One region of the Rhizobium sp. NZLR11 genome, then DNA from elsewhere that is predicted to be linked to it. Evidence: predicted binding sites of a transcription regulator. Region 1 holds the regulator's gene; the other holds the start of a gene.

Region 1 (12,742 bases):
CACGCCGCTTTTCCAGAAGCCGTTGGAGCTCGGCGCCCATATCGTCGTCTATTCCGCCACCAAACATATTGACGGCCAGGGCCGCTGCCTCGGCGGCGTGGTGCTGGCCGACAAGGACTGGATCGACGAGAATCTGCACGACTACTTCCGCCACACCGGCCCGGCCATGTCGCCGTTCAACGCCTGGACGCTGCTGAAGGGCATCGAGACGCTGCCGCTGCGCGTGAAGCAGCAGACTGAGAATGCGGCGAAGATCGCCGATTTTCTGGCCGAGCAAAGCAAGGTCGCCAAGGTGATCTATCCCGGCCGCAAGGACCATCCGCAGGCCGATATCATCGCCAAGCAGATGACCGGCGGCTCGACCCTCGTCGCCTTCGAGCTGAAGGGCGGCAAGGAAGCCGCCTTCGCGCTGCAGAACGCGCTCGATATCATCAAGATTTCCAACAATCTCGGCGACAGCAAGAGCCTGATCACCCATCCGGCAACCACCACCCACAAGAACCTGTCGGAGGAGGCGCGCGCCGAACTCGGCATTTCCCCGGGTACGGTCCGCCTTTCGGCCGGCATCGAGGATACCGACGACCTGATCGAGGATTTCGCCAAGGCGCTTGCCAAGGTCTCGGCCTGATCCAGGGATATTGGCGGCCGGACCTCGCTTGGGGTTCGGCTCGCCAGACCTCACCGGCGTTCGGCTCGCCGGACCTCAGCAGGTTGAGGCCGGGGGAACAAGCTCGGTCGCGCCGGCGTTCGGAAGTGGAATTGACACCGACAATTAGGCTTAACGATCGAAACACTTCGATCACGACCGTTTTAGTGACGATCAACGTTCCGTTTCTTGACGGGCAGGGCCTCTTATAAGATACGGGTAACATATCTTGACTAAGGTGCAAGGCATGTATCGCGCCCTCACAAAAGATATCGAAGTCGTCGTCGAACCATTCTATCTGGAGGAGCAATCCGATCCGGACGACGATCGCTATGTCTGGGGCTATCGGATTGTCATCAGCAACAATTCCGGCATCGCCGTTCGCCTGGTCAATCGCTATTGGAATATCACCGACCAGAATGGACAGGTGGACGAGGTCACCGGTCCGGGCGTCGTCGGCGAACAGCCGCGGCTCAGCCCCGGCGACACCTACGAATATTCCTCCGGCTGCCCACTCGACACCCCCTCCGGGCTGATGTTCGGCCATTACCAGATGGAAACGGACGAAGGCGACACCTTCGATGTCGACATTCCCGCCTTCTCGCTGGATTCACCGGGGTTGTTGCGCGTGCTCAACTGACAGGCCGGCCCGAAATCATTTTGCCCGCTTGATAGATTGCCGACACCGGCCCCTCATCCGCCTGCCGGCATCGACCGGGGTCGAGACCGGTGGCTCGACCCCGGCAAGGGTTAGGGTGAGGGGCAGATATCAGGGGCCAACCGAGCCTATTCGGCCGGCTGAAGTTCGACCGGCTCGAAGCGATAGGTGGTCGAGCAGAATTCGCAGGTGACAGCGATCTCGCCATCTTCCTGGCTGGCCTCGATCTCCTCGGCAGAGAAGCCCTTCAGCACGCCCTTGATCTTGTCACGCGAACAGCTGCAGCGATCGAAGACGGCGCGCGGTTCGTAGACGCGCACGCCGCGCTCGTGGAACAGGCGGAACAGCAGCCGCTCGGTGCCAACCAGCGGATCGGTGAGTTCATCCGCATCGATGGTCTCGACCAGCGAACGCGCTTCGGCCCAGGAATCGTCCTCGCTATGCGGGCGGCTGCCGGTGTCGCCGTCGCCGCCGTGGAGATCCGGTTGACGCATGCGCTCCGGCGCTTCCGGCAGGAACTGGGCGACAAGGCCACCTGCCCGCCAGCGATGGCGTGGCTGGCCTTCATCGTCGCGATCGAAGAGTTCGGCCGCGGCCAGACGCACGCGCGTCGGGATCTGCTCCGACTGGCGGAAGTAGACGCCGGCAATGTCCTCGAGCGTGGTGCCGTCGAGCGCGACAATACCTTGGTAGGGCTGGCCGAACTTGCCCTGGTCGATGGTGAAGGCAAGCACGCCGTGGCCGAGCAATTGCTCCGGCTCGGTTTCGCCAGCTTCAATGGCCTTGTCGAGCAGCGCCTGGTCGAAACGGGCATAGGCACGGACATTTTCCGGCGTCGAAAAATCGGCAACGAGAAGATCGACCGGGCCGTCGCCCTTGGTCTGCACGGTGAACTTGCCGTCAAACTTCAGCGAGGTGCCGAGCAGCACCGTCAGCACGACGACTTCGGCGAGCAGCCGGGCGACAGGGGCCGGATAATGATGGCGCTCGAGGATCGCGTCGAGCATCGGGCCGAGCTGGACGGCGCGGCCGCGCACATCCAGCCCGTCCACCTGAAAGGGGACGACATGGTCATCGCCGGCGAAATCGAACTGGCCGAGGGCGGCTGCAGCTTCTGCCATGGATTCACTCCTAGTTTTCAAGCGAAAGGACAGGGTGCTCTTCGCTCGCGCGGCCACGCGTTTTTCGCACGCGGCGTCCGATTATGGTTCAGATCGCGCCCAGGCACCAAGCAAGAATCGACTTCTGCGCATGAAGACGGTTTTCCGCTTCATCGAAGACCACGGATTGCGGACCATCGATCACGTCGTCCGTCACTTCCTCACCGCGATGAGCGGGCAGGCAATGCATGAACAATGCATCATTGCCGGCCTTCGCCATCAAGGCCGCGTTGACCTGGTAAGGCTGAAAGACATTGTGACCCCGGGCCCGATGTTCCTGATTCATGGAGACCCAGGTATCGGTCACCACGCAATCGACGCCTTCGACCGCACGGTCGGCATCATGGCAGAGCATGATTTCGGCGCCCTCATTGCGGGCCCAGTTCAGATAGTGATCCTTAGGCTCCGAGCCAAGGGGCACCGCCATGTTCATGCGATAGCCGAAGCGGGCGGCGCCTTCGACCAGCGAATGCAGCACATTGTTGCCGTCGCCGGTCCAGGCGATGGTCTTTCCCTTGATCGGGCCGCGATGCTCTTCGAAGGTCATGATATCGGCCATGATCTGGCAGGGATGGGTGTCATCCGTCAGCGCGTTGATCACAGGCACGGTCGCATGTTCGGCAAGCTCCACCAGGCGCGAATGCTCGGTAGTGCGGATCATGATCGCATCGACATAACGCGACAGAACCTTGGCGGTGTCGCCGATCGTCTCGGCGCGGCCGAGCTGCATCTCGGTGCCGGACAGGAACAGCGTTTCGCCGCCGAGCTGGCGCATGCCGACATCGAAGGAGACGCGGGTGCGCGTCGACGGCTTCTCGAAGATCATCGCCAGCATCTTGCCGGCGAGCGGCTTGTCGCCCGTGCCGGCCTTGAAGGCCTGCTTGCGGGCGAGCGCATCGTTCATGATGGTTCTGAGATCGGCTGAGGTGACCGCGGAAAGATCGAGGAAATGTTTGGGAGCCATGTTCTTACCTGTGCTGCGCCCGAAGGCGGCAATCTCTTCAAGCCGTTTTCTTGACCTTCGCGGCGCGAATGCTCTCGGCGGCGCGCTCGATGCGGTCAAGGCCCTCTCGGGCTTCCTCGGCGGTGACGACGAGGGGCGGAAGAAGGCGGATGACGTTATCGCCGGCGGGTATGCCGAGCAGATGGGCGGCGCGGATCGCCTGCAGCAATTCGGCCGAGGGAATAGCAGCCTTGATGCCGAGCAACAGCCCCTCGCCTCTGATATCCTCGATCACATCGGGATAGCGATCCTTCAGCGAGGCGAGGCCCTGGCGGAAGACGAGTGCTACGTCGCGCACCTGCTGGAGGAAGCCATCGGCGAGGATGATGTCGAGCACGGCGCTGCCGACGGCCATGGCGAGCGGATTGCCGCCATAGGTCGAGCCATGCGTGCCGGCCTTCATGCCGGAGGCGGCCTCTGAAGTAGCAAGGCAGGCGCCGAGCGGGAAACCACCGCCGATGCCCTTGGCAACCGCCATGATGTCGGGCGTGACGCCCGACCATTCATGGGCAAAGAACCTGCCGGTGCGGCCAACGCCGGTCTGGACCTCGTCGAGGATCAACAGCAGGCCGTTTTCGTCGCAAATCTGGCGAAGCGCCTTCATGAATTCGGGGGTGGCAGGACGCACGCCGCCCTCGCCCTGCACCGGCTCGATGAGGATTGCCGCCGTCGCATCGGTGATCGCGGCGCGGACCGCTTCGATGTCGCCGAACGCCACCTGATCGAAACCCGGCGCCTTGGGGCCGAAGCCTTCGAGATATTTCTCCTGGCCACCGGCGGCGATTGTCGCGAGCGTCCGCCCATGGAAGGCGCCCTCGAAGGTGATGATATGGAAGCGCTCGGGATGGCCGTTGGAAAACTGATAACGGCGCGCCGTCTTGATCGCGCATTCGAGCGCTTCAGCACCCGAATTGGTGAAGAACACCTTGTCGGCGAAGGTGGCGTCGGTCAGCCGTTTGGCCAAACGCTCCTGGCCGGGGATCTCATAGATGTTGGAGAGGTGCCAGACCTTGTCGGCCTGCTCCTTCAGCGCGCCGACCACATGCGGATTGCCGTGGCCGACCGAGGTGACGGCAACACCGGCGCCGAAATCGAGATAACGTTCGCCGCTTTCGGTGATCAGCCACACGCCCTCGCCTCGCTCGAACCGCAGCGGGGCACGAGAGTAGGTGTCATAAAGCGGCGCGGCTTCAGCCATGGCGCGGTCTCCCGATCAGAGTTATCAAGCAACGGACTCCGGCTAAGAAAACCAGGCCCGAAAAATTAAAAATGCCGCCTTGCGGCGGCCAGCGGTACTATTTCCTTTTCGCGCTGCAATGTCAACAAAACTGCGCCCTTAGCGCATGCAGCAAGGTTGTACAGCGGTGTTTTCGACCTTCAACAGGCTTTATTGCAGAAATGACACGCTGGGGCAGCAAGTTGGGGAAAACTCCGAATTCGATTCATCCGGATTCATGCGACTCTTGTCACGGAGTCACGCTCACACTAGGTTAAAGTTCAATTACTAGACTGCATGCGGCGGAACTAGTCACCAAAATTGATCAAGCGTTTCTTGTTTCGGAGCTTCCGAGGCAACGGTGAGGGATTCTGCCATCACCAACGCAGAAGGTGGAGACAGGGCATGAACTGGACAGACGAGCGGGTCGAGAAACTCAAGAAGCTTTGGGCCGAAGGACTGAGCGCCAGCCAGATCGCGGCGCAACTTGGCGGTGTCAGCAGAAACGCTGTAATCGGCAAGGTGCACCGCCTGAGCCTTCCGGGCCGCGCCAAGGCCGGCGGCACGGCCGCCACGGCCCGAACGCCGAAACGCAATACATCGGCGCCGCGCGCGCCGAACTTCGCCTCTCGGATCACCACCCGCACCGTTACCCGCCAGCAGGGCGCAACGATGCTGAAGGAAGAGATCGAGATCGAAACGGTCGAGGAAATGGAATACGTGCCGAAAGGCAACGTGGTCGTGCCGATCTCCCGCCGCCTCGGCCTGACGGAACTGACCGAACGCACTTGCAAGTGGCCGGTCGGCGATCCGCTGAAGGATGACTTCCACTTCTGCGGCTGCGAGTCCCCCGACAATTCACCCTATTGCGGCTATCACCAGAAACTCGCCTACCAGCCCGTCAACGAACGCCGCCGGGCGGCAGCGCGGGCGAGCTGAACGGGTGACATTGTCGACATGCAAAAACGGGCTGGAAGGCCCGTTTTTTTATGTGAGTACGTTGGGTGTGGCTGCCCCTCATCCGCCTGCCGGCACCGACCGGGGTCGAGACGAGTGGCTCGACCCCGGTCGGGTTAGGGTGAGGGGCAGAGCTTGCTCGACTTTATCGGAAACCCCTCAGGCTTCCATCGAATAGCCGGCGCCGCGGACGGTGCGGATGACGTCTTGCATGTTGGAGAAGTTCAGCGCCTTGCGCAGGCGGCCGACATGGACGTCGACGGTGCGTTCGTCGACATAGATATCGTGGCCCCAGACGCCGTCGAGAAGCTGCGAGCGGGAGAAGACCCGGCTCGGCGACGACATCAGGAATTCCAGCAGGCGGAATTCGGTGGGGCCGAGGCGGACTTCGCGGCTTTTGCGATGGACGCGATGGGTTTCGCGGTCGAGTTCGATATCGCCGCATTTCAGCACCGTCGACAGCACCTCGGGACGGGCGCGGCGTAGCATCGCCTTGACGCGGGCAACGAGCTCCGGGGTCGAGAACGGCTTGACGACGTAATCGTCGGCCCCGGTCGACAGTCCGCGGACGCGCTCGCTCTCTTCGCCGCGCGCCGTCAGCATGATGATCGGCAGACGTTCGGTTTCCGGCCGCATGCGCAGGCGCCGGCAGAGTTCGATGCCGGAGACGCCGGGCAGCATCCAATCGAGGATGAGCAGGTCGGGCGTGCGCTCCTGAAGCCTGATTTCGGCTTCGTCGCCACGAAGGATAGTATCGACCTCGAAGCCTTCCGCTTCGAGATTGTAGCGAAGAAGCACGCTCAAGGCTTCCTCGTCTTCAACAACTGCAACTCTCGGGATCATGCCTGTCGGTCTCCTCGCGCATGTTCCTTAAACCGGGGTGATTTAAGCAATGCATCCTGCGCAAATTCAGAAAGGTGGCTGCGACCTCTTTGCGCGCCCGGATGGGCGCGCACGCAACGGCTAGTATGGGCTTTATTCCGTGACCGCGCCGACGGTGTTGGCGCTGTCGTCTTTCGGACGGTCACCTTCCGGCTGTGCGCCGGTCGCCATGTAGTAGATCGTCTCGGCGATGTTGGTGGCGTGGTCGCCGATGCGCTCGATGTTCTTGGCGCAGAAGAGCAGATGCGTGCAGCTGGTGATGTTGCGCGGATCTTCCATCATGTAGGTCAGCAGCTCGCGGAACAGCGAGGTGTACATCGCGTCGATCTCGTTGTCGCGTTCACGGATCGCATTGGCCTTGTCGGCGGAGCGCGTCGTGTAGACGTCGAGCACTTCCTTGAGCTGGACGAGCGCCAGCTCGGACAGATGCTCGAGACCGCGGGCGAGCTTGCGCGGAACGCCGGTGCTCTGCACGGCGATGACGCGCTTGGCGGTGTTCTTGCCGAGGTCGCCGACGCGTTCGAGATCGGCGGCGATGCGGATCGAACCCATGATTTCGCGCAGGTCCGAGGCCATCGGTTGACGGCGGGCGATGGTAACGATCGCCTTGTCGCCGATTTCTCGCTCGGCGTGATCGAGGATCACATCGTCGGAGATGACCTTCTGCGCCAGCGCGGTATCGCCGTTGACGAGCGCCCGGACGGCCTCGCTGACCATCTGCTCGGCCAGGCCGCCCATTTCGGAAATCCGCCTGGACAGGAACTTCAGATCATCATCATAGGCAGAAAAAATATGTGTCGATGCCATGGGGCTTTATCCTCGAATAACGGGAAGGCTTGGTGTCGCCAAAATCAACCGAAGCGACCCATGATGTAGTCCTGGGTGCGCGGATCGTCGGGATTGGTGAACATCTTGTCGGTGTCGTTCTCCTCGACGAGATTGCCGAGGTGGAACATGGCGGTGCGCTGCGAGACGCGCGCGGCCTGCTGCATGGAGTGGGTGACGATGACGATCGTGTAGTTCTCGCGCAGTTCGTGGATCAGTTCCTCGACCTTGGCGGTGGCGATCGGGTCGAGCGCCGAGCAGGGCTCGTCCATCAGGATGACTTCAGGGCTGACGGCGACGGCGCGGGCAATGCAGAGGCGCTGCTGCTGACCGCCGGACAGGCCGGTGCCGGATTCATGCACGCGGTCCTTGACCTCGTTCCAGAGGCCGGCACGCTGCAGGCTGGTCTCGACGATCTGGTCGAGATCGGCCTTCGACTTGGCAAGGCCATGGATGCGCGGGCCGTAGGAGACGTTTTCATAGATCGTCTTCGGGAACGGGTTCGGCTTCTGGAAGACCATGCCGACGCGGGCGCGAAGTTCGACGACGTCGATATCGGGATCATAGATATCGTCGGTATCAAGCGTGATCTTGCCGGTGACCCGGCAGCCGTCGATCGTGTCGTTCATGCGGTTTAGGCTCCGCAGGAAGGTCGACTTGCCGCAGCCGGACGGGCCGATCAGCGCGGTTACGGTGTTTTCGCGGATGTTCAGGTTCACATCGAAAAGCGCGCGCTTCTCGCCATAGTAAACCGAGACATCCTTGCCGATCATCTTATAAGGGACGTTGCTCATCTTCTGATCCAGCGCTTTTTCAACTGCAGCTTCCGTCAACATGTTCATGATGTGTAACTCCGTTTACCAGCGGCGCTCGAAGCGACGACGCAAGAGGATGGCGCCCATGTTCATGACGATCAGGAACAGGAGCAGGACGATGATGGCACCCGAAGTCCGCTCGACGAAGGCACGTTCGGCCTCGTTGGCCCACATATAGACCTGCACGGGCAGAGCCGTCGAGGGATCGAGCGGCGTCGTCGGCGCGTTGGCGACGAAGGCGACCATGCCGATCAGCAGCAGCGGCGCGGTTTCGCCGAGCGCATGCGCCAGGCCGATGATCGTGCCGGTGAGGATGCCGGGCATGGCGAGCGGCAGAACATGGTGGAACACCATCTGCATCTTCGAGGCGCCGAGGCCGAGGGCTGCAGCGCGGATCGACGGCGGCACGGCGCGCAGTGCGGCGCGCGTCGCAATGATGATCGTCGGCAGGGTCATCAACGTCAGCACCAGGCCGCCAACCAGCGAAGCCGAACGCGGCAGGCCGACGAAGTTGATGAAGACGGAAAGGCCGAGCAGACCGTAGACGATCGAGGGCACGGCGGCGAGGTTGTTGATGTTGACCTCGATCAGATCGGTCAGCTTGTTCTTCGGCGCAAACTCCTCGAGATAGATCGAGGCGGCAACGCCGATCGGCAGAGCGAGCACCAGCACGATCAGCATCAGATAGAGCGAGCCGATGAGGGCGACGCCAAGGCCTGCGGCCTCCGGACGGCTGGAATTGCCGTTGACGAAGAGGCCGGTGTTGAACTGCTTGTGGAGAGCGCCGCTCGCCTTCAGCTCGTTCATCCAGCCAACCTGCTTGTCGTTGACCTTGCGGTTCTTCTCATCGACCGACAGGTCGATCTGGCCCTTGTTGGCGCTGTCGACATTGGCGTCGGCGAGCACGGTGACATTGACCGTCTTGCCGATGATCGACGGGTCGGCGACGACCATGTCGCGCAGTTGGACCGGCGCACCCTTGGAGAGCATGGCGGATGCATCGCGCACGTCGGGACGGCTTGCGGCATTGACGTTCAGCTGCTTGACGATCGCGTCGCGCAGGAGAACCGGGTAGTTGGCGGCGATCAGCACCGAAGCATCGGTCGCACGCTTATTGCTGGGGTCGATCGTCTTCTCGGAAAATTCGATCGGCAGGGTGATCGCCGTCTGCTGAAAGGCGGTGTAGCCTTTGCCGATCACCGTCCACAGCAGGATGAACAGGAAGATGAGGCCGAAGGAGATGGCGGCGATGCCATAGGCCTGGAACCGGCGTTCGGCGGCGTAGCGGCGCTTGATGCCGATATCGCGGCGCGTGGGCGCCTTGGAAACGGTTATCCCGGCGGGAGAAACAATATCCGTCATTCGTACTGCTCCCGGTATTTGCGCACGATGTAGAGCGCGTAGATATTGAGGCAAAGCGTGATGCAGAACAGCGTGATGCCAAGGGCGAAGGCAACCAGCGTCTGCGGCGAGGTGAACTCGAGGTCGCCGGTGAGCTGATTGACGATCTTGACGGTCACCGTCGTCATCGGCTCGAAGGGGTTGATCTGGATGCGGGCGGCGACACCGGCGGCCAGCACGACGATCATAGTTTCACCGATGGCGCGCGAGGCGGTCATCAGCAAGGCGCCGACGATGCCGGGAAGGGCTGCGGGCAAGACCACTTTCTTGATGGTTTCGGAGCGTGTGGCGCCAAGACCGAGCGAACCGTCACGCAGCGTCCGCGGCACGGCGGTGATGATATCGTCCGACAGCGAGGAGACGTAGGGGATCAGCATGATGCCCATGACGATGCCGGCGGTCAGAACGCTCTGCGCCTGAATGAAGTTGGTGTAGTTGCCGGAGAGCAGGCCGCTGATCTGAGCCGAGAAATCGCGCAGGAACGGGCCGACGGTGACGAGCGCAAAGAAGCCGTAAACGATCGTCGGAATGCCGGCGAGCACTTCGAGCAGCGGCTTAGCGATCCCGCGCAGCTTCGGCGAGGCGTATTCGGCCATGTAGATCGCGGCAAACAGGCCGACCGGTACGGCAACCAGCATGGCGACCATGCCGATATAGAGCGTGCCGAGCAGCAGCGGGATAAGGCCGAACTGACCGAAGGACGAGCTGCCGGCTCCGGCAAAACGCGGGTCCCAGACGGTGCCGAAGAAGAAATCGGCGGCGGGAACGGCGGCAAAGAAGCGGGCGGCTTCCGACAGCATCGAGAATACGATGCCGATCGTCGTTAGGATAGCAATCGAAGAGGCGAGTAGCAGGCCCCAGAGCATGAAACGCTCAACCCGATTGCGGGCGCGGAAGCGCGGGGCGATGGCGCGCAGCGCATAGAAGGCGCCGGCAATGGCGAGGATGAAGACGACCGCCGTCATGGCGAGGCGGCTCGTCATGCTCTTGGCGTTGAGCGTCTTGGCTGCGTCGAGCATGTAAGGCAGCGGCTGGCCGGCAAGCGGCACACCCTTTTCGCTGAGCTTGGCCTGCAGGGCGGCCGGATCGCCGGCGACCGCTGCGGTTTCATCCGAGGTCAGCATCGTCAGGCCACGGGCGACCGTCGCCACCATGGAATAGCCAAGATCCTGCTCGACGGCGGCTTGAGCCTTGACATCGGCGGGGAAGTGGCTGCGAACCGAGGACTGGATGATGCCGGGGCTGACCGAGAGCCAGACGCAGAGCGCGAGGAGAGCAGGGAGAACCGCCCAGATCGCCGCATAGGCGCCGTAATAGACCGGCCGTGAATGCAATGCGGAGGACCGGCCCCCGGCAAGTGCCGTGGCCCGACTGCGCGCGACCAGATAGGCGGCGGCACCGATCACCACAAGGCACAGAAGTATGACGGATGTGCTCATTCGTTACGTCCCCAGGCCATAGCCCCAAAAAGCCCAATCATGCGGAATGAATTCAACCCTGCAGCGGAAATGTCGGCGCGCCAGGGTTTAAGGCAATGCCGGCGCGGGCCTTTAGAGCACCGCGCCGGCAAAGTCATTACATAGCCTTGCCGGCTTCGACTTCCTTGCGGATCGCGTCGCGCTCGGCATCCGGAGCGGCAACCAGGCCGTATTCGACGAGCGGGCTATCGGGGCCGATCATCTGGTCGGATACGAAGAAGTTGACGTATTCCTTCAGGCCTGGAACGGCGCCGAGATGTGCCTTCTTGACGTAGAAGAACAGCGGGCGAGAAACCGGATAGGTGCCGTTGGCGATCGTTTCGGTGGACGGAACGATGCCGCTCATGCTGGCAACCTTGAGCTTGTCAGCGTTGTTTTCATAGAAGGAAAGGCCGAATACGCCGACGCCGGTCTTGTTGGCGGCGATGCGTGCCAGGGTTTCCGGATAGTCGCCGTCGATGTCGACAGCAGCGCCGTCCTTGCGGACTGCGACGCAGGCCTTGCCCTGGGCAGCCTTGTCGGCGATTTCCTTGGCGATGACGTCGACAGCGCCAGCGGCCTTGCAGCCGGCGGCGAGAACGTTCTGTTCGAAGACTTCGCGGGTGCCGTGCTTTTCGCCCGGGATATAGGCAGCGATATCAACAGCCGGAAGCTTCGGGTTGACTTCCGACCACTTCTTGTAAGGGTTGGCGACGAGCTTGCCGTCGACGACGACCTGGGCTGCGAGGGCCTTGTAGATGTCTGCGGGAACGTAGGCAACATCCGGGTTGGAAGCGTCGGTTGCGAAGACGATGCCGTCATAACCGATCTTGACTTCCTGAATGTCGGTGACGCCTGCAGCCTTGCAGGCTTCGGCTTCGTTCTTGTTGATCGGACGCGAAGCGTTTGCAATGTCGATGGTGTCTTCGCCAACGCCCTTGCAGAATTCCTTCAGACCAGCGCCCGTGCCGCCGGATTCAACGACCGGCGTCTTGAAGTTGGTGAAGGTTTCGCCGAAGGACTCGGCAACGATCTTTGCGTAAGGCAGGACGGTGGACGAACCAGCAACCTGAATCTGGTCGCGGGCGACGGCAGCGCCAGCGAAAGCAGCGGTTGCAGCGAGCGCGGCAACGGTGAGCTTGAAGGTGTTCATTAGAAATCTCCCGGCATTTGGGCTTGTGTGAGTGCGGCCTTTCGAGAGGCCCTCGCAGTGCCTTTTTTCATCGGCGGGACTCTCTTAGCGCTGTAAGCACCGTCCTTTTATGTCAAATCGGTGAAACATTTGTGACAGTTTATCTCGTTGATTCTAAAAGCATATTTTCAGCGCTGCCGAGTGCTTGTGTCGGTCACGCTATGAACTTCGAGCCCGCCTCAACCTTATGTTGCAAAAAACCGCTGGAACATCGTTACTTAGGGGACAGGCAGCGTATCGCCTTAAAACCGCACGGTGAAATCGGTGCCCTTGCCGACTTCCGATTTGACGATCAGTCGCGCCCGGTGGCGGGTGAGGATGTGCTTGACGATGGCAAGGCCGAGGCCGGTGCCCTTTTTCGAGCGGCTGTCCTCGATGCTGACGCGATAGAAACGCTCGGTCAGGCGCGGCACATGCTCGGCCGGAATGCCCGGCCCCTTGTCGACGATGCTGACCTCGACCGGCTGGCCGGCGCCGTTCTTCAGCCAGACATCGACGATCTCGCCTTCCTGGCCATATTTGCAGGCGTT
Region 2 (5,987 bases), on a different contig from region 1:
TTTGCGATCGGCGAAAGCCTCATATTGTCTGCAGGCATGCTGGAGCTCCGCAGCGGCGCCCGGGTCGAAAACCCGACACCGTATTTCCATCGGAGCTTGTAAGAGGAAACTATGGCTGACCTTCGTAACTATCAAAGCCGCGCGCAGACCGGCGAGATGATTGATCAAGGCCTGCGCACTTATATGCTCAAGGTTTACAACCTGATGGCGCTGGGTCTGGCGATCACCGGCGTGGCCGCATATCTCGGATTCAACTTCGCTGTTCAGGACGGCCAGCTCACCCAGTTCGGCGTGCTGCTGTTCCAGTCGCCTTTGCGCTGGGTCGTCATCCTTGCGCCTCTTGCGGCCGTCTTCTTCCTGAGCTTCCGCATTAACAGCATGAGCGTGGCCGCCGCCCAGACGACTTTCTGGGTCTATGCCGCACTTGTCGGCCTGTCGCTCTCGTCGATCTTCCTGGTCTACACCGGCCAGAGCGTCGTTCAGACCTTCTTCGTCACCGCCGCCTCCTTCGGCGCGCTGTCGCTTTACGGCTACACCACGAAGCGTAACCTGTCGGCGATGGGCTCGTTCCTGATCATGGGGCTTTTTGGCCTGATCATCGCTTCAATCGTCAACATCTTCCTGGCGTCGTCCGCGCTGCAGTTCGCGATCTCCGCGATCGGCGTCCTGATCTTCGCAGGCCTTACCGCCTACGACACGCAGCGGATCAAGGAATTGTACCTGGAAGCCGATGACGTCGCCGTGGCCGGCCGCAAGGCGATCATGGGTGCGCTGACGCTCTATCTCGACTTCATCAACCTCTTCATGTTCCTGCTCCAGTTCATGGGCAACCGTAAATAAGCAGGACAGACTGAGATCGAAAAGGCGGCTTCGGCCGCCTTTTTTGTTGCGCCGGCTTTCGCGGAATGGTTTAGGAGAGACCTTGCCCTCCGATGGACCTGCCGCCGAAATGTCCCTCCTCCTGCGCAATGCTTCCGAAGCCGATATCCCCGCCATCGCCGAAATCTATCGCGAATCCGTCCTGAACGGCACGTCGAGCTATGAGATCACGCCGCCGTCCGAGGCTGAGATGGCGCAGCGGTTTGCGGCGATCGTCGGCCAGCAATATCCCTATATCGCCGCAGCCGATGCTGACGGAAACCTGCTCGGCTACGCCTATGCCTCGGCCTTTCGCGTCCGCCCGGCCTATCGCTGGATAGTCGAGGATTCGATCTATCTGGCGCCCGAAGCCCGCGGCCGCGGCATCGGCAAAGCATTGATGACCGAGCTGATCGACCGCTGCACCGGTCTCGGTTTTCGTCAGATGATCGCGGTCATCGGCGGCGCCAGCCCCGCCTCGATCGCGCTTCATCTCAAGGCGGGCTTCGTGGAGGTCGGCCTGATGCGGGGGGCCGGCTACAAGCATGGCCGCTGGCTGGATACGATGCTCATGCAGCGCGTCCTCGGCGAGGGTATGACGACCGATCCGGATCCGTCCATCTATCCCGGCACGCTGTTTGCCGGCTGATGCATGTCGCCCGGAAGTGTGCAGCGGTTCCGGGATAACGACATGCAGAAAAAGTGTTTCGGCTTACTTATCGACCAGCTTCAGCGCCTTGTCGAACACCTTCAACACCTGGTTCAACTCGTGACCGCGCTTCAGAATGGTGCCGTGGACGTTGATCACCGAATAGGCGCCCTGCTTGGCGGCAAGCTTGGGATTTTTCTCGACGCGGAAGAGCGGCATTTCACCGGAGCGTTTGAAGACGGAAAATACCGCCCTGTCTTTCAGATGATCGATGGCGTAGTCGCGCCATTCGCCGTCACCGACCATACGGCCGTAGATCCAGAGGATCGCATCCAGTTCGCGCCGATGAAAGGTCACCGGAAGTGGATCTTTGCTTTGCTTGTATTCCCTGAGATCGACGACGACTGAGGAACTATTGTCGACGGAACGGCTTTCGCCGTGTCGCAAATCCGGCTGATCTGTCATTCAGTCTCCGAGGCCTCTGCATGTGACAGGAGAGTGACAGTGTGCCCGAGCCGCCGCAAATTGCAAGAGTGCCGGCCGTCACATTCGGCCGCACTCCAGCGCCGCGCGTTGGACGCGCAAGGATGCCGTAGCACTTTGAATCGGCGCATCGTCCGATGCGCATAATAGCGTTGTCGCTTTCTCGGTAGCGCCGCATTTCAGTCAAAACAGCGCCTCATTTGCAGGAGAATTATGAATCCCGGTTTGGCGCCAGCGCGCCAAAGGGCCCGGCGGAGCGTATCGACCTTAACCCCAGCCCCGAATACGCTCGGCCGGGCCGCCCGGTACTTCATCCGCAAGCGGATGAAATCTCAGATGTTTTTTCCAGCCATCACCACGGTCGCCCCAAGGATCGCAGCCGGATCGCCGTTGTCGGTCGCCGATTGCAGCAGGATCGCGCAGCCCTCGAGCTGCGGCCGCTGCAGGACACTGGCTGGCAGCGTCAGACTGGTCGCCTTGCCGTCCCACATGCCGACGGTTTCGACATTGGTGACGCTGTGCAGATAGGAAATCTTCTTTCCGCTGTTCTCGCCCTTTTCGACGTCGATGGTCTTTTCCTTGTCGAAATACACCATCACGACATTGGCTTTGCCCTGTCCCGCGCCGATCTTGATCTCCAGCTCGTCGCCGCGCATCGACGCGCTGATGGGGACGGTCAGCCCGTTGCCTTCGCCGCTATAGGTATCGAGCTTGCCGTTGATACCGTTGAGATCGGCGCCGGCCAGATGACCGCGCCCGTTGACGATGGCCTGCGGCGTGTAGACGTTGCTGCGGCCCATTGTCCTCGCATAGCCATATTGCCGCTCGGTGTTTTCCTTCGAGCTCAGCGTATCGGCCCAGCCGAGATAGTTCCAGTAATCGACATGATAGGCGAGCGCGATGACATCGCCCTGGCTCACCAGCTTACGGAAAGCAGCATCCGCGGGAGGACAGGAGGAGCAGCCCTGCGCCGTAAACAGTTCGACGACACCTTTCGGCGTGCCGTCTTCGGCCTGAAGCGGGCCTGAGAGAACAACGCCGGCGATCAGCGGAATCAGAAAACGGGGGGACATTCACCTGCACCTCTTTTTCAGCGCCGACGGCGTGTTCGACCGGAGGCCCTGACATATGAACGTACGAATAATCCTTCCGGATCCAAACGAAAAGTCACGAACGGGTGAGACGCAGCGCAACCGGAACCCGCATAAAACAAATCATCGTGAGGTCCCTCAAATACCGTCGCCGCAAAGAAAAGCCGCCGGAAAATGCTCTCCGGCGGCCATCATCATATTATGAAGCTCTTAACAATCAGGCAGCGAGATCGCGCAGAACCGTCTGCAGGATGCCGCCATTGTTGAGGTAGACCACCTCGTCGAGCGTATCGACGCGCGACAGCAGCGGAACTTCCTTCACAGTGCCGTCGCCATAGGTGATCTTGGCGATCTTCTTCTCGCGCGGCTTGATCTTTTCCAAGCCCTCGATGGTGACGAGCTCGTCGCCCTTCAGGCCGAGGCTCTGCCAGGTCGTACCCTCTTCGAAGACGAAAGGAATGATGCCCATGCCGACCAGGTTCGAGCGATGGATACGCTCGAAGGACTGGGCGACGACAGCCTTGACGCCGAGCAAATTGGTGCCCTTGGCAGCCCAGTCGCGCGAGGAGCCGTTGCCATATTCGACACCGGCGAAGATGACGAGCGGCACGCCTTCGGCCTTGTACTGCATCGCCGCGTCGTAGATCGAGGTCTCTTCCTTCGACGGGTAGTGGATGGTGTAGCCACCTTCCTTGCCGTTCGGGCCGAGCATATGGTTGCGGATGCGGATATTGGCGAAGGTGCCGCGCATCATCACTTCATGGTTGCCGCGGCGTGTGCCGTACTGGTTGAAGTCGGCAACGGCGACCTCATGGCCGAGCAGATAGGCACCTGCAGGGGATGCCGCTTTGATCGAACCGGCCGGCGAAATGTGGTCGGTGGTGATCTTGTCGCCGAACAGGCCAAGGACGCGGGCGCCCTTGATATCGGCGATGCCGGTGCCCTTCTTGCCCATGCCGACGAAGTAGGGCGGGTTCTGGACATAGGTCGAATCGTCGTCCCAGGCATAGGTCTGGCCCGGAGGAACCTGAACTGCCTGCCAGTTGACGTCGCCCTTGAAGACGTCGGCATACTTGCTTTCGTAAAGTTCGCGGGTCACGTATTTCTGGATGAACTCCTGCACCTCGTGCGAGGTCGGCCAGATATCCTTGAGATAAACCGGATTGCCGTTCTGGTCTTCGCCGATCGGCTCCTTGGTCAGATCCATCTGCACCGTACCGGCGAGCGCATAGGCGACGACGAGCGGCGGCGAAGCCAGGTAGTTCGCCTGCACGTCGGGCGAAATGCGGCCTTCGAAGTTGCGGTTGCCGGAAAGGACGCCGGAAACGATCAGGCCCTTGTCGTTGATCGTCTTCGAGATCGGCGCCGGCAGCGGGCCGGAATTGCCGATGCAGGTGGTGCAGCCGAAGCCGACGAGGTTGAAGCCGAGCTTGTCGAGATCGGCTTGCAGGCCTGACGTGGCAAGATATTCGCCGACGACTTGCGATCCCGGTGCCAGCGAGGTCTTCACCCAGGGCTTCGTCTTCAGGCCCTTGGCTACGGCGTTGCGAGCCAGAAGCCCGGCAGCGATCAGTACCGACGGATTGGAAGTGTTGGTGCACGAGGTGATGGCAGCGATCGCCACGTCGCCATGGCCGAGATCGAAATCCGTGCCTTCGACGGCGTAGCGGTTGTTGAGCTGGCCCGGCTTCTTGTAATCGGCATCCATCGAGCCGGCAAAGCCGGTCGCGATGTTCTCGAGCGAGATGCGGCCTTCCGGACGCTTCGGGCCGGCCATCGACGGCACCACGTCGCCAAGATCGAGTTCCAGCGTATCGGTGAAGACGAGATCTGAACCGTCGCCATCACGCCACATGCCCTGGGCCTTCGAATAGGCCTCGACGAGAGCGATCCGGTCATGCGTGCGGCCGGACACGGTGAGGTAGTTGATAGTCTCGCCATCGACCGGGAAGAAGCCGCAGGTGGCGCCGTATTCCGGACCCATATTGCCGATCGTCGCGCGGTCGGCGAGCGGCATATTGTCCATGCCGGGGCCGAAGAATTCGACGAACTTCGAAACGACGCCCTTCTTGCGCAGCATCTGCACGACGGTGAGGACGAGGTCGGTCGCCGTGACGCCTTCCTTGAGCTTGCCGATCAGCTTGAAGCCGATGACTTCGGGCAACAGCATCGAGACCGGCTGGCCGAGCATCGCCGCCTCAGCTTCGATACCACCCACACCCCAGCCGAGCACGCCGAGACCGTTGATCATCGTCGTGTGGCTGTCGGTGCCGACGCAAGTATCCGGATAGGCGATCGTCTCGCCGTCCTCTTCCTTGGTCCAGACGGTCTGGCCGAGATATTCGAGATTGACCTGATGACAGATGCCGGTGCCGGGAGGCACGACGCGGAAATTCTTGAAGGCCTGCTGGCCCCATTTCAGAAAGCGGTAGCGCTCGCCGTTGCGCTGGTATTCCAGCTCGACATTCCTGGCGAAAGCCTGCGGCGTGCCGAATTCGTCGACGATGACCGAGTGGTCGATGACGAGATCGACGGGAACGAGCGGGTTGATCTTCTCGGGATCGCCGCCGAGCGACACCATCGCGTCGCGCATCGCGGCAAGATCGACGACGGCGGGAACGCCGGTGAAGTCCTGCATCAGCACGCGCGCCGGGCGGTAGGCGATTTCGTTTTCGACCGCACCCTTATTATTCAGCCATTCGGCAACAGCGAGGATATGCTCCTTGGTGACCGACTGGCCGTCTTCGAAGCGCAGCAGGTTTTCGAGCAGCACCTTCATCGAATAGGGAAGCTTCGAGACGCCGGCCAGACCGTTTGCCTCAGCCTTGGGCAGGCTGTAATAGACATAGTCCTTTCCACCAACGGAAAGGGTGGAACGACAATTGAAGCTGTCAAGAGATTTAGAC

What was found. Region 1 encodes PhoB, which activates phosphate uptake and scavenging genes when phosphate is short. Its sites were predicted from a motif close to TGTCATNNANCTGTCAT; they were not measured.
Region 2: HJB83_RS13350 (DUF2794 domain-containing protein) is a predicted target of PhoB. The motif match lies at 1,995-2,011, and genes of this name have one in related genera.

What each region holds. Positions count from the first base shown of each region.
Region 1 is NZ_JABDWD010000024.1:12,067-24,808, reverse strand. Features, by position in the region: gene HJB83_RS29055 (O-succinylhomoserine sulfhydrylase) at 1-628, shown strand, start outside; gene apaG (Co2+/Mg2+ efflux protein ApaG) at 894-1,286, shown strand; gene HJB83_RS29045 (Hsp33 family molecular chaperone) at 1,433-2,425, opposite strand; gene argF (ornithine carbamoyltransferase) at 2,514-3,428, opposite strand; gene HJB83_RS29035 (aspartate aminotransferase family protein) at 3,466-4,665, opposite strand; gene HJB83_RS29030 (GcrA family cell cycle regulator) at 5,089-5,622, shown strand; gene phoB (phosphate regulon transcriptional regulator PhoB) at 5,800-6,483, opposite strand; gene phoU (phosphate signaling complex protein PhoU) at 6,616-7,329, opposite strand; gene pstB (phosphate ABC transporter ATP-binding protein PstB) at 7,374-8,189, opposite strand; gene pstA (phosphate ABC transporter permease PstA) at 8,205-9,524, opposite strand; gene pstC (phosphate ABC transporter permease subunit PstC) at 9,521-11,002, opposite strand; gene HJB83_RS29000 (substrate-binding domain-containing protein) at 11,139-12,173, opposite strand; gene phoR (phosphate regulon sensor histidine kinase PhoR) at 12,455-12,742, opposite strand, start outside.
Region 2 is NZ_JABDWD010000006.1:274,712-280,698, reverse strand. Features, by position in the region: gene HJB83_RS13360 (Bax inhibitor-1/YccA family protein) at 112-840, shown strand; gene HJB83_RS13355 (GNAT family N-acetyltransferase) at 950-1,507, shown strand; gene HJB83_RS13350 (DUF2794 domain-containing protein) at 1,571-1,972, opposite strand; gene HJB83_RS13345 (thioredoxin family protein) at 2,323-3,063, opposite strand; gene acnA (aconitate hydratase AcnA) at 3,299-5,987, opposite strand, start outside.